Regions from separate parts of the Micromonospora sp. CNZ295 genome, predicted to be linked through region 1. Evidence: riboswitches for the same ligand, from Rfam matches in the RefSeq annotation. Region 1 holds a riboswitch; each other region holds the start of a gene.
What was found. Region 1 has a riboswitch for S-adenosylmethionine ahead of EV376_RS19595 (ABC transporter substrate-binding protein). Riboswitches for the same ligand answer to the same signal wherever they lie in the genome.

Region 1 (4,510 bases):
GTCTCCTCGTGTCGGTCGGTCAACCGGTCGGCGAAACTGACCCGGTTCACGGTGAGCGAGAAGGTCGGGCTCCGGAAGACGTAGCCCTCCGGGTGGACCTCGAGTTTCTGCGGGTCGCGGCCGTAGTTGAACCGGGGCTGGCAGTCGACGCGGAACCGCATGGTGCCCCGGACCACGCGCAGCATCCGGACCAGCCGGTGCCGGTCGCTGGCGCGATCCCCGGCGACGGGCATGAAGTCGATGAGCTCACCCACCCCGTCCGCGCTGAGGAAGCGGGTGATCAGGATCGGGGTGCCGGGCAGGTAGAGCTGTTTGCACGTGTAGTCGACGCCGTCCGGGGTGGCCCGGAAGTAGCCGCCGCGGTGGCGGTCCAGCAGGCCGGCGAAGAGGCTCGGGGAGTCGAACCGCGGGGCGCAGAACCAGTCGATCGTGCCGTCCATCGCCACCAACGCCGCGGTCTGCAGGTCACCGATCAGCCCGTGCGCCTCCACCGCCGGGTACGAGTCCACGAGTCCTCCCCAGGTCTCCGACCGCGCGACTACCCCCGCTGCGCCGGCCCACACCTCACCGCGCCCCCTGCCACCTGCCGAGGAGCCGGCGGAGGCCAGCGGCCGACCATTGGACCTGGCCGGCCCGCCGCTGTCCGTTCCTACGATGTGGGCGCCGTTCCGACGACCGGGAGGACCCATGCGGGAGCGCTTCACCGACCTGTCCACGCCCCTGGTGGCCGACGCCTGCGTCCGGCTGGGGGTGCCGCTGCGGGTGGCGCCGGCCGGGATCCGGCCGGTGGTTCCCGGCCAGCGGCTCGCCGGGCGGGTGCTGCCGGTGCGCCACCACGGCAGCGTGGACGTGTTCCTCGAGGCGTACGGGCACGCGGCGTCCGGTGACGTGCTGGTGATCGACAACGGCGGCCGGACCGACGAGGCGTGCGTGGGTGACCTGGCGGTGCTGGAGGCCGCCGCGGTCGGCGTCGCCGGCCTGGTGGTGTGGGGGCTGCACCGGGACACGCCGGAGCTGGTGGAGATCGGCGTTCCCGTCTTCAGCTACGGCGCCCTGCCGGCGGGCCCGACCCGGGTCGACCCGCGGGAGCCGGAGTCGCTCAGCAGTGCCCGCTTCGGCGCGCACCGGGTCGATGTCGACGACCTCGTGCTGGCCGACGACGACGGGGTGCTGTTCGTGCCGGCGGTACGGGGCGAGGAGGTGCTGGCGGCGGCGGAGCGGATCCACCGCACCGAGCGGGTGCAGGCGCAGCGGATCCGCGCCGGCGAGACACTGCGCGAGCAGACCGCGTTCGCCGAGTACCTGGCCCGCCGCGACGCCGATCCCGGCTACACCTTCCGCGCCCACCTGCGCCGCATCGGCGGGGCGATCGAGGAGTGACGAATCCGCAGGTGAGGCCGCACGTGAGGGTGGTCATACCGGCTGGACAGCCCACCGGCCCGCGCTGCTAACCTCGGCCCAGGTCATGAGCGCCAGCGCGAAGCCCCGGCTTGCTGGCCGGCAACCCTCGTCCACGTAGGGGTGCCCCGGGTGAGGACCAGGCACCGGAGCAGGGCTCCGGCGCAAGCGTGGCCTGGCACCCCAGGTCAGCACAGACCTTGGAGGAGAGCCGTGTACGTCCGCATCGTCGCCCCGCCGTTGGTCCTGACCCGGCGCCGCCATGTCGACCTGATGCGGGTCTGCACCGACGCGTGTCGCTGACCGCGCCGAATCCCCCTTCCGTCTGATCCACCCCAGCGGTACGCCCACCGGGCGCACCGTCGGCGCCGCACGTCCGTGCGCGCCCGTACCTCTCGGAGGCACCTGTGCGATTCCGTTCCACCCTGACCCGGGCCGCCACTCTCGCCGTCGCCGCCGTCCTCGGCGCCGCCACGCTGACCGCGTGCGGCGGCGCGGACGACCGCGCCGACAACCCGTACAACCTGCTCCAGCCGGGTGTGCTGCGCGCCGGCACACTCACCGACGCGCCGCCGAACGTCTACCTCAAGGACGGCGAGTTCACCGGCTTCGACAACGACCTGCTGGTGGCCGCGGCCGACAAGCTCGGCCTGAAGGTCGAGTTCGTGGGCACCGACTTCTCGGCTCTGCTGTCCCAGGTCGCCAACCGCAAGTTCGATGTGGGCAGCTCGTCGATCACCATCACCGAGGCGCGGAGGAAGACCGTCGACTTCGGCAACGGCTACGACTTCGGCTACTTCGGACTCGACGTGCCGGCCGGCTCGTCGATCACCAGCTTCGACCAGCTCGCCGGCAAGCGGGTGGTGGTCGTGCAGGGCACCGTCCAGGACGACTACGCCACCGGCAACCAGCTCGACCCGGTGCGGGTGCCGGACTACAACGCCGCGGCCAACCAGCTCAAGGCCGGTACGGCCGACGCCTGGATCGCCCCGGCCGAGATCGGCGACAAGTTCGCCGCGGACAACAGCAGCAAGATCAAGGTGGCGGCGAAGCTGCTCAGCCCGGCCCCGACCGCGTACGCGTTCGCCAAGGGCAACGACGCGCTCCGCGAGGCGCTGGACAAGGCTCTCGACGAGGTGATCGCCGACGGCACCTGGCAGCGGCTCCAGGAGCAGTACTACCCCGGCCGCCCGATCCCGGCTGACTTCAGGCCCGGCAGCGGCGCCCGCTGAACCCGCAGGAAGGGCCCCTTCGCAACGCCGGGCGAGGTGAAGGGGCCCTTCTTAACACCGGAGGTGCATCGTGGACCCGCTACGGACGTTGTGGGAGACCTTCTTCGACTGGGAGTCGATGCGCGAGGCGCTGCCCGACATGCTCACCGTCGGGCTGCCCAACACGCTGATCCTGGCGGTCTCCGCGGCCCTGATCGGTTCGGTGCTCGGCATGCTGCTCGCGGTCGCCGGTATCTCGCGTACCCGATGGTTGCGCTGGCCGGCCCGGGTCTACACGGACGTCTTCCGCGGCCTGCCGGCGGCGGCGACCATCCTGCTGATCGGTGTGGGCCTGGCGCCGCTGGGCATGCAGGTCTGGGGCCCGAACCCCTATCCGCTGGGCATCCTGGCGCTGTCGCTGATCGCGGCGGCGTACATCGGGGAGATCTTCCGCTCCGGCATCCAGTCGGTGGAGACCGCGCAGCTGGAAGGCGCCCGGGCGTTGGGGCTCTCCTGGGGCGAGGCGATGCGGGTGGTGATCATCCCGCAGGGGGTCCGCCGGGTGCTGCCCGCCTGGGTGAACCAGCTCATCGCGCTGATCAAGGACTCCAGCCTGGTCTACTTCCTCGGCCTGCTGGCCAGCCAGCGGGAGCTGTTCCGGATCGGGCAGGACTACGCGGCGAACACCGGCAACCAGTCGGCGCTGCTGCTGGCCGGCCTGTTCTACCTGGCGCTGACGGTGCCGCTGACCCACGCGGTCAACGCGATCGACCGCCGGCTGCGGCACGGCCGGGCGGCCGGGCCACCCGACGACGAGGACGACGATCTCGCGCTCGCCGGCGCGGTGGAAGGGGGCCCGCGATGAGCGCGTCGGTCAGCGTGAGCGTCCGGGACGTGCATCTCGCGTTCGGGGCGAACCGGGTGCTGCGGGGCGTCGACCTGGAGGTGCCCAGCGGGGCGACCGCGTGCGTGATCGGCCCGTCCGGCTCGGGCAAGTCGACGCTGCTGCGGACGATCAACCGGCTGATCGAGCCGGACCGCGGCGACGTGCTGCTCGACGGCCGCAGCGTACTCACCGACGACCCGGACCGGCTGCGGCAGCGGGTCGGGATGGTGTTCCAGCAGTTCAACCTCTTCCCGCACATGAGCGTGCTGCGCAACGTGACGCTCGCGCTGCGACGGATCCGCGGGCTGCCCGAGGATGAGGCGGTGGCGGTGGCCCGGCACCAGCTGGACCGGGTGGGGCTGGCCGCCAAGGCCGACGCCCGGCCGGCGCAGCTGTCCGGCGGCCAGCAGCAGCGGGTCGCCATCGCGCGGGCGCTGGCGCTGGCACCGCAGGTGATGCTCTTCGACGAGGCCACCTCGGCGCTCGACCCGGAGCTGGTCAAGGGTGTGCTGTCGCTGATGGCGGAGCTGTCCGCGGGCGGCATGACGATGGTGGTGGTCACCCACGAGATGGGGTTCGCCCGCGAGGTGGCCGACACCGTCGCGTTCATGGACCGGGGCGTCGTGCTGGAGTCCGGCGCGCCGGCGGCGATCTTCGAAGCCGCCGGGCACCCGCGGCTGCGGCGGTTCCTCTCCCAGGTCCTCTAGTCGCCCGGTCGACGTCCCCGGTCGGGCCGGGGACGCCGACCGGGGCGGCGGTCAGTCGAGGCAGAACTCGTTGCCCTCGGGGTCGGCGAGCACGATGTGACCGGCTTCGAGCGGCGGCGCCGGCTCGTGCCGGGCGAGCCGGGTGGCGCCGAGCGCGACGAGCCGCTCGGCCGCCGCCTCCAGGGCCGCCATCCGCGCGTCGCCCGCCAGCCCGGGCGCGGCCCGCACGTCCAGGTGTACGCGGTTCTTGGCCCGCTTGCCCTCCGGCACCCGCTGGAAGAACAGCCGAGGTCCGGCGCCCTCGGGGT
Region 2 (4,510 bases), 3.5 Mb from region 1:
GCCGCCCCGGGGCCTCCACCGTGCCAGTCACACCGTTCTACGAGCGCATCACCACCGAGATCCGGGACGAGATCAGGTCGGGCGACCTGAAGCCTGGCGACAAGCTGCCGTCCATCTCCGAACTGTGCGCGAAGTACGGCGTTTCGACCCAGGTCATCCGCTCGGCGATGCTCATTCTCCGCGCCGAGGGTCTGGTCGAGGGGCACCAGGGGCGCGGTGTCTACGTCCGTGAGCGCAAGCGCTGACGCAGTTCACCTGGTCCGGCTCCGATCGCCTGGGCGCCGTCAGGCGGCGTCCCGCCCTGCCCGTTCGGTGAGTATCGCGTCCAGCAGGCCGGGGTAGCGGCGGTCGAGCTCGTCGCGGCGCAGCCGGACGAAGCGGGTGGTGCCGGCGATCCGGGTCCGGGTGAACCCGGCCTCACGTAGCACCTTCAGGTGGTGGCTGCGGGTGGCCTTGGAGACGCCGAACTCGAACGTGCCGCAGGCGTGCTCACCGCCGGTGGCGAGCACCCGCACGATCTGGAGCCGGACGTCGTCGGCCAGTGCGGCCAGGACGGCCGTGACCGGGACCTCGTCCAGCGCGGGTTCGTGCAGCTCCATGTGACGAGTGTAACCGTTGTTCGAGTTTCGTCGAACAAGGCCGTAGGGTCGGCGTCGTTGGTTCGACGGTACTCGAACAAGGAGCTTCCATGCGCTCTCGCGCGGCCGCCTTTCCGCTGCTCGCCGTCCTGAGCTGGGGGGTGATGTTCCCCGTGCTGGCCAGCGCGCTGGGCCGGGTCGACGCGCTCAACCTGACCACCGCCCGCTATCTGCTGGCCACCGCGATCCTGGTCGCGCTGCTGCTGATCCGGGAGGGCGCCGCCGCGCTGCGTCCCGGCCGTCGGGCCACCGAGGTGGCGCTGCTCGGCATCGGCGGGTTCGCCGGCTTCAACCTGCTGGCCAACCTGGCCCTCGGGTACGCCACCCCGCAGCAGATCGCGCTCTTCGCGTCCACCATCCCGGTGGTCACCCAACTGGTCCGGTGGGCCCGCGACGGCGTACGCCCGCGGCCGCTGCTGCTCGGGCTCTCCCTGGTCGCGCTGGTGGGCGTCGGTCTGGTGATCACCCGCGGCCGGCTCGACGGATTCGACGAGTTCGGGTTGGGCGCCCTGCTGACCAGCGGCGCGGTGCTCGGCTGGGCGATCTACACCCACGGCGCCACCCGGTTCGGCGAGTGGACGCCACTCCGCTACACCACGCTGACGTCGGTCGCCGGCACGTTCGCCATGCTGGCCGCCAGCGCCTCGGCCGACCTCGCCGGCTGGCAGCACGTACCCGCCGCGGCCGACCTCGTCGCGGTCGCACCGCAACTGGCGTACGTCGTGATCGTCGCCGCGGTGGTCGCCGGGCTGGCCTGGAACACCGGCGTGCAGCGCCTGGGCGCGGCCAACGCGGCGCTGTTCATGAACCTGGTCCCGGTGACCACCTTCGCCGTACAGGTCGCCCGCGGTTACCGGCCCGCTGCCGTTGAGCTGGCCGGCGCGGCCGTCACCATCGCCGCCCTGGTGGCAGCCAACGTCGCGGTCCGCCCCCGCCGCGGTACGACCGGGCCGCGGCCCACCGCCGTCGCCGATCCGGCGGCGGTCGTCGACGCGCCCGCCGTCGTGGCCCGCTAGCCGGTCCGAGGTGGCCGGGACGAGCGCCGTGGGAGCGTTCCCACGAAGAGGGAATGTATCGACATTGTTAAATCGAAGGTCGCATCCTGATGCCCAACCCGGCGTAATGGAGGTATCGGAATGCGTACTGATCGGTTGGGCGGTTCGGTCCTGTCCCTGTTCCGCATGGTGGTCGGCCTGCTGTTCCTGTGCCACGGCCTCGCTTCGCTCTTCGGCGTCTTCGGCGGCAACCGGGGCACGGGTCAGGCCGTAGCCGTCGGGGAGTGGCCCGGCTGGTGGGCGGCGCTGATCCAGGTCGTGTGCGGCGGCCTGGTGCTCGTCGGCTTCCTCACCCGGCCGGCCGCGCTGCTGGCGTCCGGGTCGATGGCCTACGCGTACTTCGTCGTCCACCAGCCCGAGGCGCTGCTGCCGCTGCGCAACCACGGCGAGCTGCCGATCCTGTTCTGCTGGTCCTTCTTCCTGGTCGCGGTGCTCGGGCCCGGTACCTGGGCGTTGGACACCCTGCTCCCCGCCCGGCGCTCGGCCGCCGCCAATTCGCCGTCGCCCCGCTCCGTCCCGGTCTGAACCAGGGCGGCCGGCAGGTTGCGGGCTAGGTCACATCTGGCCACTCCGTGGGAAGAGGCGGTTGCCAGCCACCTGGCGGTGCTTAGACTCGGCGGCACAACTACATACCTCATCCAGAGGGGCTGAGGGATACGGCCCGACGACGCCCCGGCAACCACCCCGCGCGCTCACCGCAGAGCGACCGGCGGGGCAGGTGCCAATTCCGTCCCCGCCGCAGAGCGCGAAGCGGGGAAAGATGAGAGGACTCTCGACATGACGTCGACGCTCGTCCCGTCCGGCATCGACACCACCACCAGCCCCGCCCGCGCCCTGGTCTGTCGCGCCTGTTCGGCCCGGTACCCGCTCGCCGCCCAGCACGCCTGTTACGAATGTTTCGGTCCGCTCGAGGTGGACTACGACACCGCCGCCCTCGCCGCCGTCACCCGGGAGCAGATCGAGGCGGGCCCGAAGAACATCTGGCGGTACGCCGCGCTGCTCCCCGCCGGCCAGGACGCGGCCGCGCGGGTCACCCTCGACCCGGGCTTCACCCCGCTGGTCGCCGCCCCGAACCTCGCCGCCGAGCTGGGCATCACCGCGCCACTGTGGGTCAAGGACGACAGCGCCAACCCGACCCACTCCTTCAAGGACCGCGTGGTCTCGGTGGCGCTGACCGCGGCGCGGGCGTTGGGCTTCACCCGGTTCGCCTGCGCCTCCACCGGCAACCTGGCCAACTCGGTCGCCGCGCACGCCGCCCGGGCCGGCATCCCGTCGGTCGTCTTCATCCCCAGCGACCTGGAGCAGGGCAAGGTGGTCACGACCGCCGTGTACGGCGGCGACCTGGTCGCGATCGACGGGTCGTACGACGACGTGAACCGGCTCTGCGGGGAGCTGGTGGAGACCGACGAGTTCGAGGACACCGCGTTCGTCAACGTGAACGTGCGCCCGTACTACGCGGAGGGGTCGAAGACGCTCGGCTACGAGGTGGCCGAGCAGCTCGGCTGGCGGATCCCCGCCCAGGTGGTGATCCCGATGGCCTCCGGCGAGCTGCTTACGAAGATCGACAAGGCGTTCAGCGAGCTGGTCGAGATCGGGCTCGTCGAGGCGCCGGCCGGTGGCTGGAAGGTGTTCGGCGCGCAGTCCACCGGCTGCAACCCGATCGCCACCGCCCTGCACGACGGCACCGACACCATCACCCCGGTCAAGCCGACCGGGATCGCCAAGTCGCTGAACATCGGCGACCCCGCCGCCGGCCTGTACGCCCTCGAGGCGGTCCGCCGGACCGGCGGCTGGATGGACCAAGTCGACGACGAGGAGATCCGCGCCGGGATCCGGCTGCTGGCCCGTACCACCGGGGTCTTCGCCGAGACCGCGGGTGGCGTGACCGTCGCCGCGCTGCGCAAGCTCGTCGAGTCCGGCCGCCTCGACCCGGCCGCCGAGACGGTCGTGTTCAACACGGGCGAGGGCCTGAAGACGCTGGACGCCGTCGCGAGCCAGGTCGGCCCCACCCACCGCATCAAGCCCTCCCTACGCGCCGCCCGAGACGCCGGCCTCCTGTCCTGAACCCCCACCCCCGCCCACCCACGGTTGATCATGAACTATTAGCGCTCGAAAGCGCTTTCCCCGGCTGTAACTTCATGGTCGACGGCGTGGGAGGGGGTGGGGTGGGAGATCCGGACGGTAGTCGGCATTTCGCGCTCAGTGCGGAAAACGCGCGGTGAAGGACTTGACGTCGGCAATCGGGCAGCGCAAGATGCTCCGTGCGGGAGGGCGTGTCGCCGAAGACCTTGTTCTTTCGACCCAGCGCCGGAGGCGTTGTGCGATCGTCCCTCCCGACCAACGTCCGATCGGGGCCGGCGGAAAACCGCTGGCCCCGATCGCGTTTTCCGCGCACGCTCGAAGCCATGAGCATCGCCGTCACGCCGTACGACGCCGCCGACCCGGCCGCGATCGACGAGGCGCACCGGGTCGCGTTCGCGGCGACCGCCGCCGACCAGCCCGATTTCCCGAACCAGACCCGGGACCAGTTCGCGGCGTACGCGGCCAACCCGATGCCGGGCCTCACCGTGCTCCGCGCCCTCGCCCGGCTCGACGGCGTGGCCGCCGGCCATCTCGAACTGCGGTTGCCGCAGCTCGACAACACCGACAACGCCAGCATCACGCTGGCCGTCCACCCCGAGCACCGGCGCCGGGGCGCGGGTCGCGCGCTCCTGGCGTACGCGATCGAGGTGGCCCGGGCGCACGGCCGTAAGCGGATGTTCGGGGACACGGTGACGGCGCTGCCGGGTGGGCCGGCCCGCCCGGAGGCCGGCGGGG
Region 3 (4,510 bases), 3.6 Mb from region 1:
GTAACGAACTCTCCCACTACGCCGAGGCGGCCGACCCGATCGACCGGGCCATGCGCAACAGCGGCACGCTGGTCCGGCGGGCCGTCACGCTCGTCGAGGACGAGGAGGCGATCCCGGACCCGATGCCGGACGCGGTGGCGCACCTCGCCGAGTCGGTACGGCTGCTCAAGCAGGAGTTCGCCGCGGGAGCGGAGGCGGAGAAGGCCCGCGAGCGGTCGCTGCGGGCGGTCAGCGAGGCCGGTCGGGCGTACGAGGAGGGGGTGGGCTTCTCCGGCAGCGTCGTGATCGCGCAGGTGCGTACCACGGCCAGCGACCTGCTGGTCGCCTCCGGCATCGCGCAGGACGAGGCGAACCGCTGGGTTCGCCGGTCCTTCGGCGAGCCGGACGGGGCCGGGGCGTCGGCCGAGCGGAACGGCACAGCCAAGCCGCCCACCGCACCGCCGGTCGGCTGACCGCCCGTCAGCCGAGCGCGGCGAGCGCCGTCACCAGCCGGTCCACGTGGTCCGCCGTGCTGCCCAGCCCGATGCTGGCGCGCAGCGCCGTCGCCGGCAGGTCCCGCCGGCCGGCACGCGCGGCCGCCTCGGCGAGCAGCCGCCGGGCGAGCGGGTGGGCGCAGAACAGGCCGTCGCGTACGCCGATCTGCTGGTGCCGGGCGAGGCCGGCCGCCACCTCGGCCGAGTCCCGACCGGCCACCACGAACGAGACGATCCCCACCCGTGGCGCGTCGGGGCCGAACGTGCGCAGCTCGACCACGTGCGGCAGCGCCCGGAGGCCGTCGCGCAACCGGCCCAGCAACGCCTGCTCGGCGTCGTGCAACGCCACCCGGTCGGCGGCGGCCAGGGCGTCGCAGACCGCGGCGAGGGCCACCGCGCCGAACAGGTTCGGCGTTCCGGCCTCGTGCCGGGCCGGCCCGGTCGCCCAGCGGACGTCGTGGGTGGCGGCGCCGACATGGCTGGTCGCCCCGCCGCCGGCGAGGTAGGGCGGCGCCGCGTCCAGCCAGTCGGCCCGCCCGATGAGCACACCCGCGCCGAACGGCGCGTACAGCTTGTGCCCGGAGGCGGCCAGGTAGTCGACGTCGAGGGTGCGGACGTCGACGGGAGCGTGCGGGGCGAGCTGCGCGGCGTCCACTACGATCCGGGCCCGGTGCCGGCGGGCGACCCGGGCCAGCTCGGCCACCGGCCAGCGTTCGCCGGTCACGTTGCTCGCACCGGTCACCGCGACCAGCACCGGCAGCTCGCGGCCGGGACCGCCGCCCCGGCGCAGTTCGCCGAGGGCGGCGTCGAGCGCGCGGACGGCGCCGGCCGGGGCATCCGGCACCGGCAGCCGGACCGAGCCGCGCGGCCAGGGCAGCAGGTTGGCGTGGTGCTCGCCGCCGAAGGTCACCACCGTGCCGCCGGCCGGCAGTGCCCGGGCCAGCAGGTTCAGCGCGTCCGTGGTGTTCCGGGTGAAGACCACGTGGTCGTCCGGCCGGGCGCCGAAGAAGTCGCCGACCGCCTGGCGGGCCCGCTCGTACGCCAGCGTGCAGCGCCGCGACAGCGCACCCGCGCCCCGGTGCACGCTCGCGTACCAGGGGAGCAGCTCGGCCACCGCGTCGGCGGCGGCCCGCGCGCACGGCGCGGTGGCCGCGTAGTCCAGGTTGACCTGACCCGGTACGCCGAGCACGTCGAGCGGTCCGGCCTGGGCGAGCGACGTCGCCGGTGGGGGTAGGAGAGTGAGCGTCATCTGCGGCGCCTCCGGGGCCAGGGACCCCGGTGGGCACACGGGCGGGGTCCGCGCTTGCCCGGCGCGCGGATCGGGCCGGGCCCGGTCATCACCCGGGGCACCCCACCGCGAACCTCGACGAGGGTTGCCGGCCAGCAAGCCGGGGCTTGACGCTGGCGCTCGTGACCTGCCCGCAGCATAGCGGGCCGTGGTGCGGCCGTCCCGGCGGGCCGGCGGTGACTACGCTGACGTCATGGCCGACACCCCGCCCGGCGTGCCCCTGCCGCCGTCGCCGACCGCCGCCGACCCGTCGGCCAGCCCCCGGATGCCGGTACGCCGTACGAGCTGGGTCCGCTACCTGGTGCTCGGCGGGGTGGTCCTGCTGATCGCCGCCTGCGCCGTCTTCATGGTGTGGCGACTCGGCGAGAGCCTCGGCGGTGAGGCACTGCTGGTCGGCGTGATCGCGGCGATCCTTCCGGTTCCGGTGCTGGTGGCCTGTTTCCTGTGGCTCGACCGGTACGAGCCGGAGCCGCTGAAGTACCTGATCTTCTGCTTCGCGTGGGGCGCGTTCGTCTCGACGGCCGCCTCGCTGACGGTCAACGGCTTCGCTGCCGGCGTCTTCGAGCGGCTGAGCCTGCCCGTCGCGCTCACGGCCGTGCTTGTCGCGCCGTTCATCGAGGAGCTGACCAAGGCGCTCGGGCCGATCCTGCTGCTGATCTTCCGGCGCCGGGAGATCTCCGGGATCACCGACGCCCTGGTCTACTGCGGGCTCTCCGCGATCGGCTTCGCGATGGTGGAGAACATCCTCTACCTGGGCGGTTACGGCTACCGGACCGGTGTCGAGCAGTACGGCCCGGCGACCGGCACGCAGCAGGTCATCGCCATCTTCATCGTGCGCATCCTGCTCTTCGGGTTCGCCCACCCGCTGTTCACCTCGATGACCGGGGTGGGGCTGGGCATCGCCGCCCGTACCGCCGACCGTCGGGTGCGGGTGCTGGCGCCGGTCGCGGGTCTGCTGCTGGCGATGATGCTGCACGGCACGTGGAACCTGCTGCCGACGCTCACGCAGGCCACCGGCCAGCCGCTGATCCTGCTCTACGGGTTCCTCGGTGTCATGGTGCCGATCTTCTTCGGCATGGTCGGGCTGGCCGTCTGGCTGCGGTCCTGGGAGGGCCGGCTCACCGAGCGCACCCTCCCGGACTACGTCCGCGCCGGGTGGCTCACCCCGCCCGAGGTGGCGGCGCTGAGCAGCCTCGGGCGACGGCACGCGGCGCGGGCGTGGGCCAAGCGGGTCGGCGGCGACGCCGGCCTGAAGGCGATGCGGGGGTACCAGTTCGCCGCGACCCGGCTCGCGTTGCTGCGCGACGGCATGCGGCGTGGGCTGGACAGCCGCCCCAAGGACCGGGAGCGGGCCGCCGCCGAGGAGCGCCACCTGTTGGAGATGATCAGCGGCTACCGCGCGTTCTTCGTCGGCCGTGACCCGTACGCCCCGGTCGGCGTCTGGGACGGGCACCGCTACCACCTGCGGTTCCCGGACGGCTCGCAGCGGCCGGTGGAGGCGCCGGACGAGCCGGTGGTCCCGATCCCGGTCGTGCTCGCCCCGCCACCGCCGCCCGCGTTCCCGCCCGGCTACGGCCCGCCGCCCGGCTGGCCCGGTCTCCGCCCGCCGGCCCCCTGGCCGCCCGGCCGGTACTGACGTCGGTTCGCAGCGCCGCGGGTCGCCGGGGTCCACCGGTCACGACCCGCGCCGGGCCCGCGGCCGATGGCGGTCAGGCGGTGAGGCCGGTCAGGAAGTCACCGAAACCCTGGAAGATCGCTACCAGGCCGGCGCCGATCGCCTTGAACATCTCGGCGGCACCCTCGGGGCGGAACGCCATGAAGTAGATCAGGAACGCGATGAAGCCCCAGAAGAGCAACTTCTTGATCAGCTCCGGCATCGTCCCTCCCCAGGGCCCCTGGTGCGGCTGGCTTCCCGGGAGGGAGCGGCGCAAACGGCCCTACAGGTAGAGACCCGTCGAGTCGGGCTCCACGCGTTGCGCGGCGACGGCGTGCACGTCGCGCTCGCGGAGCAGCACGTACTCCCGGCCGTGCAGCTCGACCTCGGAGCGGTCGTCGGGATCGAAGAGCACCCGGTCGCCGGAGACGATGGAGCGGACACTCGGGCCCACCCCGACGGCGGTGGCCCAGGCCAGCCGCTTGCCGACGGCGGCGGTCGCCGGGATCACGATGCCGGCGGTGGAGCGGCGCTCACCCTCGCTTCCCTCCATGCGTACCAGCACCCGGTCGTGCAGCAGCCGGATCGGCAGGCCGGAGTCGAGATTCTTGTCGGCGGTCACGCGGAAGACGCTACCGTGTCCCGCCCCGGCGGCCCGGCCGTGGTTACGGTCGCGGGGGCGGGGGCATTCGTGTGGCGGATCTGGCCTACGGTGGCGGGAACGGGCGTATCCTGTCCGACCTGACCGTGCCGGTACCGCTACTTCGTCAGGAGGTGCGCTTGAGCCGCTTCGAGCGGATGCGTGGACGGTTCCGTCGCGCGTACGAGTCGGGTCGTGAGTCGGTCCGGGCCCGGCGGGAGTTGGCCGCGGTCCGCCGTGCCGCTGACGACCCGGAGGCCGGCGCCGCCTCGCCGGAGCGACCGGGCCCGGTGGCGTCACCGTCGGCGACGGTGGTCGGCGCGGAGCCGCCCGCCGCGATGCACAACTCCACCACCAGCCGGGACGACGCGGACGTCCCGCACGCGTTGCGGATCAGCGCCGCCTGGTCGTGGCGGCTGATCGTGATCGGCATCGTCGCCTGGGCGCTGATGAGG

Region 2: linked by a shared signal. The riboswitch ahead of thrC (threonine synthase) and the one ahead of EV376_RS19595 (ABC transporter substrate-binding protein) in region 1 are both predicted to bind S-adenosylmethionine.
Region 3: linked by a shared signal. The riboswitch ahead of EV376_RS02970 (aminotransferase class V-fold PLP-dependent enzyme) and the one ahead of EV376_RS19595 (ABC transporter substrate-binding protein) in region 1 are both predicted to bind S-adenosylmethionine.

What each region holds. Positions count from the first base shown of each region.
Region 1 covers NZ_SHKZ01000001.1:4,185,230-4,189,739, reverse strand. Annotated here, with positions in the region: gene EV376_RS19605 (glycoside hydrolase family 15 protein) at 1-509, opposite strand, end outside; gene EV376_RS19600 (RraA family protein) at 688-1,380, shown strand; SAM riboswitch class IV at 1,462-1,575, shown strand; gene EV376_RS19595 (ABC transporter substrate-binding protein) at 1,806-2,630, shown strand; gene EV376_RS19590 (amino acid ABC transporter permease) at 2,701-3,474, shown strand; gene EV376_RS19585 (amino acid ABC transporter ATP-binding protein) at 3,471-4,202, shown strand; gene EV376_RS19580 (VOC family protein) at 4,254-4,510, opposite strand, start outside.
Region 2 covers NZ_SHKZ01000001.1:651,208-655,717, reverse strand. Annotated here, with positions in the region: gene EV376_RS03065 (winged helix-turn-helix domain-containing protein) at 21-245, shown strand; gene EV376_RS03060 (helix-turn-helix domain-containing protein) at 285-599, opposite strand; gene EV376_RS03055 (DMT family transporter) at 689-1,654, shown strand; gene EV376_RS03050 (DoxX family protein) at 1,775-2,218, shown strand; SAM riboswitch class I at 2,325-2,460, shown strand; gene thrC (threonine synthase) at 2,471-3,757, shown strand; gene EV376_RS03040 (GNAT family N-acetyltransferase) at 4,099-4,510, shown strand, end outside.
Region 3 covers NZ_SHKZ01000001.1:630,534-635,043, reverse strand. Annotated here, with positions in the region: gene EV376_RS02975 (FUSC family protein) at 1-452, shown strand, start outside; gene EV376_RS02970 (aminotransferase class V-fold PLP-dependent enzyme) at 460-1,722, opposite strand; SAM riboswitch class IV at 1,768-1,889, opposite strand; gene EV376_RS02965 (PrsW family intramembrane metalloprotease) at 1,910-3,397, shown strand; gene EV376_RS30045 (hypothetical protein) at 3,471-3,638, opposite strand; gene EV376_RS02960 (GroES family chaperonin) at 3,699-4,037, opposite strand; gene EV376_RS02955 (AI-2E family transporter) at 4,196-4,510, shown strand, end outside.